DNA from 2 places in the Shouchella oshimensis genome. Region 2 is predicted to be linked to the other one. Evidence: predicted binding sites of a transcription regulator. Region 2 holds the regulator's gene; the other holds the start of a gene.
What was found. The regulator CtsR, encoded in region 2, represses protease genes until heat stress. The targets are predictions, from matches to a motif close to ATGGTCAATAAAGGTCAAACA.

Region 1: a site for CtsR is predicted at 2,475-2,495, ahead of NDM98_RS02645 (ATP-dependent Clp protease ATP-binding subunit). Genes of this name have one in related genera too.

The regions. Positions count from the first base shown of each region.
Region 1 is NZ_JAMQJY010000001.1:469,887-474,452, forward strand. It holds gene NDM98_RS02630 (hypothetical protein) at 1-23, opposite strand, end outside; tRNA gene NDM98_RS02635 (tRNA-Arg) at 1,099-1,171, opposite strand; partial or broken gene NDM98_RS02640 (exodeoxyribonuclease III) at 1,598-2,354, opposite strand; gene NDM98_RS02645 (ATP-dependent Clp protease ATP-binding subunit) at 2,663-4,566, shown strand, end outside.
Region 2 is NZ_JAMQJY010000005.1:111,095-115,660, reverse strand. It holds rRNA gene NDM98_RS21260 (23S ribosomal RNA) at 1-1,210, shown strand, start outside; rRNA gene rrf (5S ribosomal RNA) at 1,322-1,437, shown strand; gene NDM98_RS21250 (CtsR family transcriptional regulator) at 2,490-2,951, shown strand; gene mcsA (protein-arginine kinase activator protein McsA) at 2,981-3,514, shown strand; gene mcsB (protein-arginine kinase McsB) at 3,516-4,566, shown strand, end outside.

The DNA.
Region 1 (4,566 bases), on a different contig from region 2:
CTAACATACCAGACTAAATTCATTTTACCGCCTCTTTCTTTTTGATACACATTCATGATCTACGTTGATTAGTATACTATTGGTTGTTGAGAGGTGTAAAACGTACCATCTTGAAGAGCCAGATCATACACGATAATATTGTAGGTAAAATGGTTAGGAGGTTAAATATTATGAAAGAAGCGCGTTACTTATTGTATATCATTTTATTAGGAATTTTGACGGCATTTGTTGTGACTTTTGTTTTTTAGGAGGAAGTAAATGACGAAGAAACAACTGATGAAATTAGCGAGGGTGACTTTGTTAAAGATATAAATGATGTTGTGGCTGATAACGTAATTTTAAAGCTACCTTAGTAAGTATCGAAAAGGTGTATGATAAAACACTACATGGAAATATGAACCACAATAACATCTAATATCAGTTTTGTTAAACCAAAAGTCTAAATTCAATGTAGTCATACTTGATTTAAGGATTTTCGCTTGGAAGGCCTTTTTCTGAGTTTCTATACAAGATTTTAGAAAAACGTTAGATTTTATTTATTTGATTAAGTATTTAGCTATAATAAAAAGTAGACTTCATAAAAAAATAAATAAAAGGCGGCATTTTGTGAATAAAAAAACCTATAGAATAATCTCTTTATGTTGTGTTTTATTGTCAATAATAGTTTGGATACCTAATATCATTTTAAATATCGCAAGTTCTCTCTGGCTTCTTACTTTTGTGTTCGGAACAGTAGGCTTAGTTTTTGGTATGTTAGGCAGAAGTATTTGGTTATCCTTTGTAAATTCATTAATGACAATTAGCTTTTTTATTTTAATGTACATAGGGTATACTTGGATTTCTCTTGATTGGTAAAGTAACAAATTAGCCTTGAGCGCTCAGCCTGTTTTTTATAGTTAACTTCAAAGAGTTTCATTTCCTATAATTTTTTGTAGGTTCATTTTTACTCTCAGGTCCATCTCAAGTAATATATCTTTTGTATTCAAATCACTATTAAATATTACAGTAACGCGATATGGACTATTTCCACCCGTATTTGCAGCATACTTTACATATATATCAGCAATATCATCTTTTAGATAAATTTTAAACTAGTTATGCCCTAGGAGAGACTCGAACTCCCGACCTATGGTTTAGGAAACCAGTGCACTATCCGCTGTGCTACTAGGGCTGAATTTTATTGCAAGTTCTATCTTATTGAAAGATTGTGGATTTAGCAAGATTTGTGTCTTTTTTGATGTTAGCAAGATAAAGCATCCATTTACTAAGACGGTTAAGGAGTTGGCAAGAGCATGGAGCACTTACAAAGAGAGATGAACTAGTTAATAAGATAGGTCAGCTTATAATCAAGAAGTAGACCTCTTCACCAAGAACTACCTGAACTTAATCAAGAAGTAGACCTCTTCACCAAGAACTACCTGAACTTAATCAAGAAGTAGACCTCTTCATCAAGAACTTCCTCAACTTAACCAAGAAGTAGACCTCTTCACCAAGAACTATCTATACTTAATCAAGAAAGAGTTCCCTTCATCAAGAGCATTCGACACATAGCAAGAGGAATGACCATTTACCAAGCCCCTCCTCCCCACTCCCAGTGTTAAACCTCAAGATCTAGCTTCACCGGACAATGATCACTGCCGTAGATATGTGAGTCAATACCTGCATCCTTTATCTTATCTTCCAATTGCTTAGAGACAATAAAGTAGTCAATACGCCAACCGATATTTCGCTCACGAACCTTGGACATATACGACCACCATGTAAAGGCATCATCACGCTCAGGATAAAAAAGTCGGAAGGAATCTAAGTAACCAGCTTCTAATAAACGGTTAAACTTGCCTCTTTCTTGATCTGTAAATCCAGCGTTACCGATATTAGCACGGTCATTTTTTACATCGTTAGGCTGGTGTGCAACGTTTAGGTCGCCGCATAAGATAACGGGTTTGTTCTCTTCAAGCTGACTGATATAACGGCGAGCTGCCTCTTCCCAGAGCATACGATAGCCTAGGCGCGTGAGATCTCGTTTTGCATTCGGTGTGTACATGGTTATAAGATAAAACTCTTCATATTCTAATGTAATGACACGACCTTCAAGATCTTCTATTTCTTCACCTAGTCCGTAGGTAACTGACAGAGGTTCTTTTTTGGTGAATATCGCTGTGCCGGAGTATCCTTTTTTCTCGGCATAGTTCCAGTATTGCTTGGTAGCCTTTAAGATCTAGCTCGATTTGTCCTGCTTGTAACTTTGTTTCTTGTAAGCAGAAAAAGTCTGCATTCTCCTCATGAAAATAATCTAAAAAGCCTTTTTTGACACAGGCACGGATGCCGTTTACGTTCCAAGATATAAATTTCATACATTCCCCCATAAAGCGTTAAGCTAATTGTTTGACGTTCGACAACTACTCCATCATAATGGACAAAACCTAACCGGTCTACCTTTAGTCTCATCAAAAAAGATCAAGCAAAAATCTTGAAAGGTCAGAAATGGTCAGGTATAATACAACTATAATCAAAAAACACACAAGCAGTTCATTTGACGATGAGTTGCTAACGTTTTAAGATTAAGGTCAGACTTAGTCAAAACCTTTGATCTTTATTTTTTCTCGCAAAGGTCAAAGTTAATCAAAGTCTAATTTCACTCTTACTTAGGAGGAATGTAAACATGAAATGTCAACATTGTCAGCAACGTGATGCTTCAGTCGATGTTAAATTAATGATCAATAACCAAGCAAGGAATATACAGCTCTGCGCGGAATGTTTTCAAATGATGCAACAACCTCTAAATAATCAAGGTGGATCATTTGATGATCTGTTTAAACAATACTTTGCCAATCAAGGCTCAAACTCATCTCAAGGTGTTCGTCAAAAGGTAAAAGAGGATAAAGGTGCTGGTAATGGTTTCCTTGATCAATATGGTCGCAATCTAACTGCTAGCGCAAAAAATGGTCAGATTGATCCTGTTATTGGTCGTGAAGAGGAAGTTGAACGTGTTATTCAAGTGCTTAGTCGTCGCACCAAAAATAATCCGGTTTTAATCGGTGAAGCTGGTGTTGGTAAAACTGCGATTGCAGAAGGTCTAGCTCGCCGTATTGCCGAAGGATCTGTTCCTTTTAAAATGAAAGATAAGCAAATTTATAGCTTAGATCTTACATCTCTTGTTGCAGGAACTAGCTACCGAGGTCAGTTTGAAGAAAATATTCAAAAGTTGATTCAAGAGGTTGAAGAAAGACAAGATGTCATCCTCTTTATGGATGAGATTCATATGATGGTTGGTGCAGGTGCTTCCAATGATGGTAGTATGGACGCTTCAAACATTCTAAAACCGGCTCTAGCTCGTGGGAAATTCCAATTGATTGGAGCAACAACATTAAAAGAGTTCCGTCAAATTGAAAAAGATGCCGCTTTAGAACGTCGTTTTCAGCCGGTAAATGTTAAGGAGCCAACACTTGAGCAAACATATGAAATTCTTCAAGGCTTGCGTCCTATCTATGAATCGTATCACCATGTAGCTTATTCAGATGAAGTTTTACGTGCAAGTGTAGCGTTATCTGATCGCTATATTCAGGATCGCTTCCTACCAGATAAGGCGATTGACTTGTTAGACGAAGTTGGTTCAAGACTCTCTCTATCGGATGAAAATCAGGATAAAGAGCAAATTGAGGAACGCTTAACGAAAATCCGTGCTGAGAAACAACAGGCTTCAGAGGTAGAGGATTATGAAAAAGCAGCGTTGCTTCGTCAGGAAGAGCTTGTTTTACTTGAGCAAAAAGAAAAAACTACTGGTGCTGCCGTAGAAGTGACTGTTGATTTAATTCAAGATGTCATAGAAAAACGTACAGGTATTCCAGTTAAGAAATTGCAAAAAGCGGAACAGCAAAAAATGAAAGATCTTGCTTCCCGTCTTCAAGGTCAGGTGATTGGTCAGGAAGAAGCTGTTGAGAAAGTAGCTAAGGCTGTAAAACGTAGTCGAGCTGGTTTGAAAGCAGCCAACCGCCCAATTAGCTTCATGTTTATTGGCCCAACTGGGGTTGGTAAAACAGAGTTAAGTAAAACACTTGCAGCTGAGGTCTTTGGTAGCCGAGATGCTATGATTCGTCTTGATATGAGTGAGTTTATGGAGAAACACTCTGTCTCTAAACTAATTGGTTCTCCTCCAGGCTATGTTGGTCATGATGAAGGTGGACAGTTAACAGAACAGGTTCGTCGTAAGCCATACAGCATTATTTTGCTTGATGAGATTGAAAAAGCCCATCCTGATGTGCAGCATAGCTTCCTGCAAATTTTAGAGGATGGTCGCCTAACAGACAGCCAAGGTCGAGTGGTTTCCTTCCAAGACACTATCATAATCATGACTTCTAACGCAGGTGCTGGTGTTCAAAAAGCTTCGGTTGGATTTAACAACAGCCAAAGCAAAACGCTTGGTATGCTTGAAGCACTGAATGATTATTTCAAACCTGAGTTTTTAAACCGGTTTGATAGCATCATTGAATTTAACCAGCTTGCGCAAGATCATTTAGTTGCGATTGTTGATGTAATGCTTAACGAGCTTCAAGAACGTCTTGATGC
Region 2 (4,566 bases):
AAAATGACCCCGTAACTTCGGGAGAAGGGGTGCTCTATTAGGGTGCAAGCCCGAGAGAGCCGCAGTGAAAAGATCCAAGCGACTGTTTAGCAAAAACACAGGTCTCTGCGAAGCCGCAAGGCGAAGTATAGGGGCTGACACCTGCCCGGTGCTGAAGGTTAAGAGGAGGGGTTATCCTTCGGGAGAAGCTCTGAATTGAAGCCCCAGTAAACGGCGGCCGTAACTATAACGGTCCTAAGGTAGCGAAATTCCTTGTCGGGTAAGTTCCGACCCGCACGAATGGTGTAACGATTTGGATACTGTCTCAACGAGAGACCCGGTGAAATTATAGTACCTGTGAAGATGCAGGTTACCCGCGACAGGACGGAAAGACCCCATGGAGCTTTACTGTAGCCTGATAGTGGATGTTGGTATCGTTTGTACAGGATAGGTAGGAGCCTTTGAAACCGGAGCGCCAGCTTCGGTGGAGGCATTGGTGGGATACTACCCTGACGGTGCTGACATTCTAACCTCGACCCGTGATCCGGGTCAGGGACATTGTCAGGTGGGCAGTTTGACTGGGGCGGTCGCCTCCTAAACAGTAACGGAGGCGCCCAAAGGTTCCCTCAGAATGGTTGGAAATCATTCGAAGAGTGCAAAGGCATAAGGGAGCTTGACTGCGAGACCTACAAGTCGAGCAGGGACGAAAGTCGGGCTTAGTGATCCGGCGGTGCCGAATGGAAGGGCCGTCGCTCAACGGATAAAAGCTACCCTGGGGATAACAGGCTTATCTCCCCCAAGAGTCCATATCGACGGGGAGGTTTGGCACCTCGATGTCGGCTCGTCGCATCCTGGGGCTGAAGTAGGTCCCAAGGGTTGGGCTGTTCGCCCATTAAAGCGGCACGCGAGCTGGGTTCAGAACGTCGTGAGACAGTTCGGTCCCTATCCGTCGCGGGCGCAGGAAATTTGAGAGGAGCTGTCCTTAGTACGAGAGGACCGGGATGGACACACCGCTTGGTGTACCAGTTGTTCCGCCAGGAGCATCGCTGGGTAGCTACGTGTGGACGGGATAAGTGCTGAAAGCATCTAAGCATGAAGCCCCCCTCAAGATGAGATTTCCCATGGCGTAAGCCAGTAAGACCCCTTAGAGATGATGAGGTTGATAGGTCTGGAGTGGAAGCGTGGCAACACGTGGAGCGGACAGATACTAATCGGTCGAGGACTTATCCAACATGGTGAAAGACAGTGTGAGTAGCATAGAAACAGGAAGAAGAAGTCACTTCGGTGAATTCCTCCTCCTGTGGGCACGATTTGGTTTTGAGAGAATCTTTTCTCTTATAAGTCCGGTAGCAATAGCGAAGAGGTCACACCCGTTCCCATGCCGAACACGGCCGTTAAGCTCTTCTGCGTCAATGGTAGTTGGGGGCTTCCCCCTGCGAGAGTAGAACGTTGCCGGGCACTTTAAGAACCCCTTCATCTGATGGTTAACCCATTGGATGAAGGGGTTTTTTGTGTGGATATGGATTGGAGTTGAGGAAGCAAGAGGAATCGAGATTTAGCCAGAAGAGGAGAGGGATAGTAAGAAAAAAGGGCGGAGAATCAAGAAGAAAAGATGGAAAGGAATAAACCTATTCGGGTTTAGATCGATTGAAGCTGGAAGTGGAAGGAAGAAATCAATCCGGACTTAGACCGATTAGAAGCAGTAAACGAAAGGAACAAAGGCAATACCAAGAAACAGGCGAACGTAACCAAGCAAGAGCACCCATTCACCAAGAAATAGGCTTCATTACCAAGAGAAACCAGAGATAATACAAGAGCAAATCATCATTTACCCAGCATCAAGCTCCTATACTAAGAAAAACAACTAGGTAACCAAGAACCTCCCTTCACTAGCAAGAGAAAGAACAACGTTAGCAAGAACCTTTTTCATACCACCAAGAGACTTCTCTTCACACCAAGAACCACCTTCCTGTACCAAGCCCGAGCCCTCCGCACCAAGAGAGAAAGCCCAAAAGCAAGAGCACTCTCCAACTACTGAACAAGCCGCATCGCAACACTCAAACCATTTCAAAAGGAATAAACCTATTCAGGTTTACCCCATTATATAAACCCTACAAACCACTTAACCCGAAAACCAAAGGCAAAACCAAGAACAACAAAACCTTAACCAACGAAAAGCACCCATTCACCAAGAACCAAGCTGCACCACCAAGAGATACTGGAGGATAAGCAAGAGGAAGGGGAATATTAGCAAGAACCCACCACATAAAACCAAGCTCCCCCTCCCCACACCAAGATCTAACACATAAAACCAATCCTCCACCAAATCCTTTCTCCAAAAAAAGTCTAGATCATGCAAACCTGGAGAGACTAGAAGACACAGAATTTGAACTTTTTAATCAAAATGATTATAATAAAGTTAGTCAAATATAGTCAAAGTCAGATCGCGAACTAGATCGTGCACCAATTCATTCATCAGATCATCCATCTGAAGAGAGGGGGGTAACAAAATGCGAAATATCTCTGATTTTATTGAGCAGTACTTAAAAAGTACTTTACTAAAAAGTGGTAATGAGCTACTAGAGATAAAGAGAAGTGAGTTAGCGAAGAGATTTGAATGCGTCCCCTCTCAAATAAATTATGTTATTAGTACTCGTTTTACCTTGGAAAAAGGTTATATTGTTGAAAGTAAACGTGGTGGCGGAGGTTACATTCGAATTATAAAAGTTGAGACTCATGAGAAGGTCGACCTATATGATCATCTACTCCACCTTATTGGACCAGTCATTGATCAACAGACAGCTGAAACGATTGTGATGCGGTTATTTGAAGAGAAGGCAGTAACAAAAAGAGAAGCGAATTTAATGGTAAGTGTTCTTGATCGCTCTGTACTAAAAGTAGAGCTACCTTATCGAGACCAAATTCGTTCAAATGTTTTAAAAGCAATGATTAATACTCTTAAATATAAGTAAGCTAGATGAAAAAGAGGTGAGCGCATATAATGAAGTGCCAAGAGTGTCAACAGCGGCAGGCTACCCTACACTTTACAAAGATTATTAATGGTGAAAAAACAGAGATACATCTTTGCGAAACGTGTGCAAAAGAGAAGGGTGAACATATTCCCGGATCTAATACATTTTCGATTCATCAGCTTTTATCAGGATTGTTGCATTTTGAGCATCCAGATATCCAGGGCAGCGAGCATAAATCGGCGCCTAAGGAAAGAACGTGTGAAAGTTGCCAGATGACGTACAGTCAATTTGTTGAAATAGGAAGGTTTGGCTGTGCGACTTGTTATGAAACCTTTGATGATAAGCTTGACCCAGTGCTGCGCCGTGTACATAGCGGAAATGTAAGGCACCATGGTAAAATTCCGAAACGAATTGGTGGAGGAATTAAACGTCAAAAAGAAATCAACGCACTCAAATCGAAAATTAAAGAATACATTGAAAGTGAAGAGTTTGAAAAAGCAGCTGAAGTACGAGATCATATTCGTTCATTAGAGCAAAAAAATAAAGAGCAAGAGGAGGGGTGATATGACACTTGAGCGTTTTATAAAAGATGCAATTAGTCCTTGGATGAAGGAAACAGGGACAGATTTAGATATTGTTCTAAGTAGCAGAATTCGATTGGCTAGAAACCTTAAGGATTATGCTTTTCCAATCCTCTCCTCTTTAAATCAGTCAAAAGAAGTGACAGATTATACTGTGGATGCACTAACAAATGCTCCAAATGAGCAAATTGGCTCGATAGATACTTTGTACATGGAAGAGTTAAAGTCTAATGAAAAACGAGTGTTAGTTGAAAAACACTTAATTAGTCCACACTTAGCTGAACAATCCAAACACGGGGCAGTGCTGTTAAATAAAGACGAATCACTAAGCATAATGATTAATGAAGAGGATCATCTGCGTATTCAGTGTTTATTTACAGGCTCACAATTGGAGAATGGCCTGGACATTGCACAATCTGTTGATGATTGGGTTGAGGAACACCTTACGTATGCATATGATGAAAAGCGTGGCTATTTAACGAGTTGTCCAACAAATGTAGGGACGGGAATGCGTGCCTCAGTGATGATGCATTTGCCAGCTCTTGCGATGACGCAGCAAATCAATCGAATTTTACCGGCAATTAATCAATTAGGTTTAGTTGTTAGAGGAATTTATGGCGAGGGTAGCGAAGCTTTAGGTAACCTCTTTCAAATCTCTAATCAAATTACACTGGGGAAATCTGAGCAGGATATCGTTGATGATCTTCATGGCGTTGTGACACAGCTGATTCAGAGAGAACGAAATGCGAGACAGGTGCTTATGCAGAACTCTCGATTAAAACTCGAGGATCGGATTCATCGTTCATATGGAATCTTGTCTCACAGTCGCATTATTGAGTCGAAGGAAGCAACACGAAGACTATCAGATGTTCGGCTAGGAATAGATTTAGGGTTAATTGAGGGATTATCAGGGAACATACTTAATGAGCTGATGATTTTGACTCAGGTTGGATTCTTACAGCAGTTTGCAGGAGATGTATTAACAGCAGAACAGCGAGACGAGCGTAGAGCCGCTTTGATTCGTGAAAGGCTTC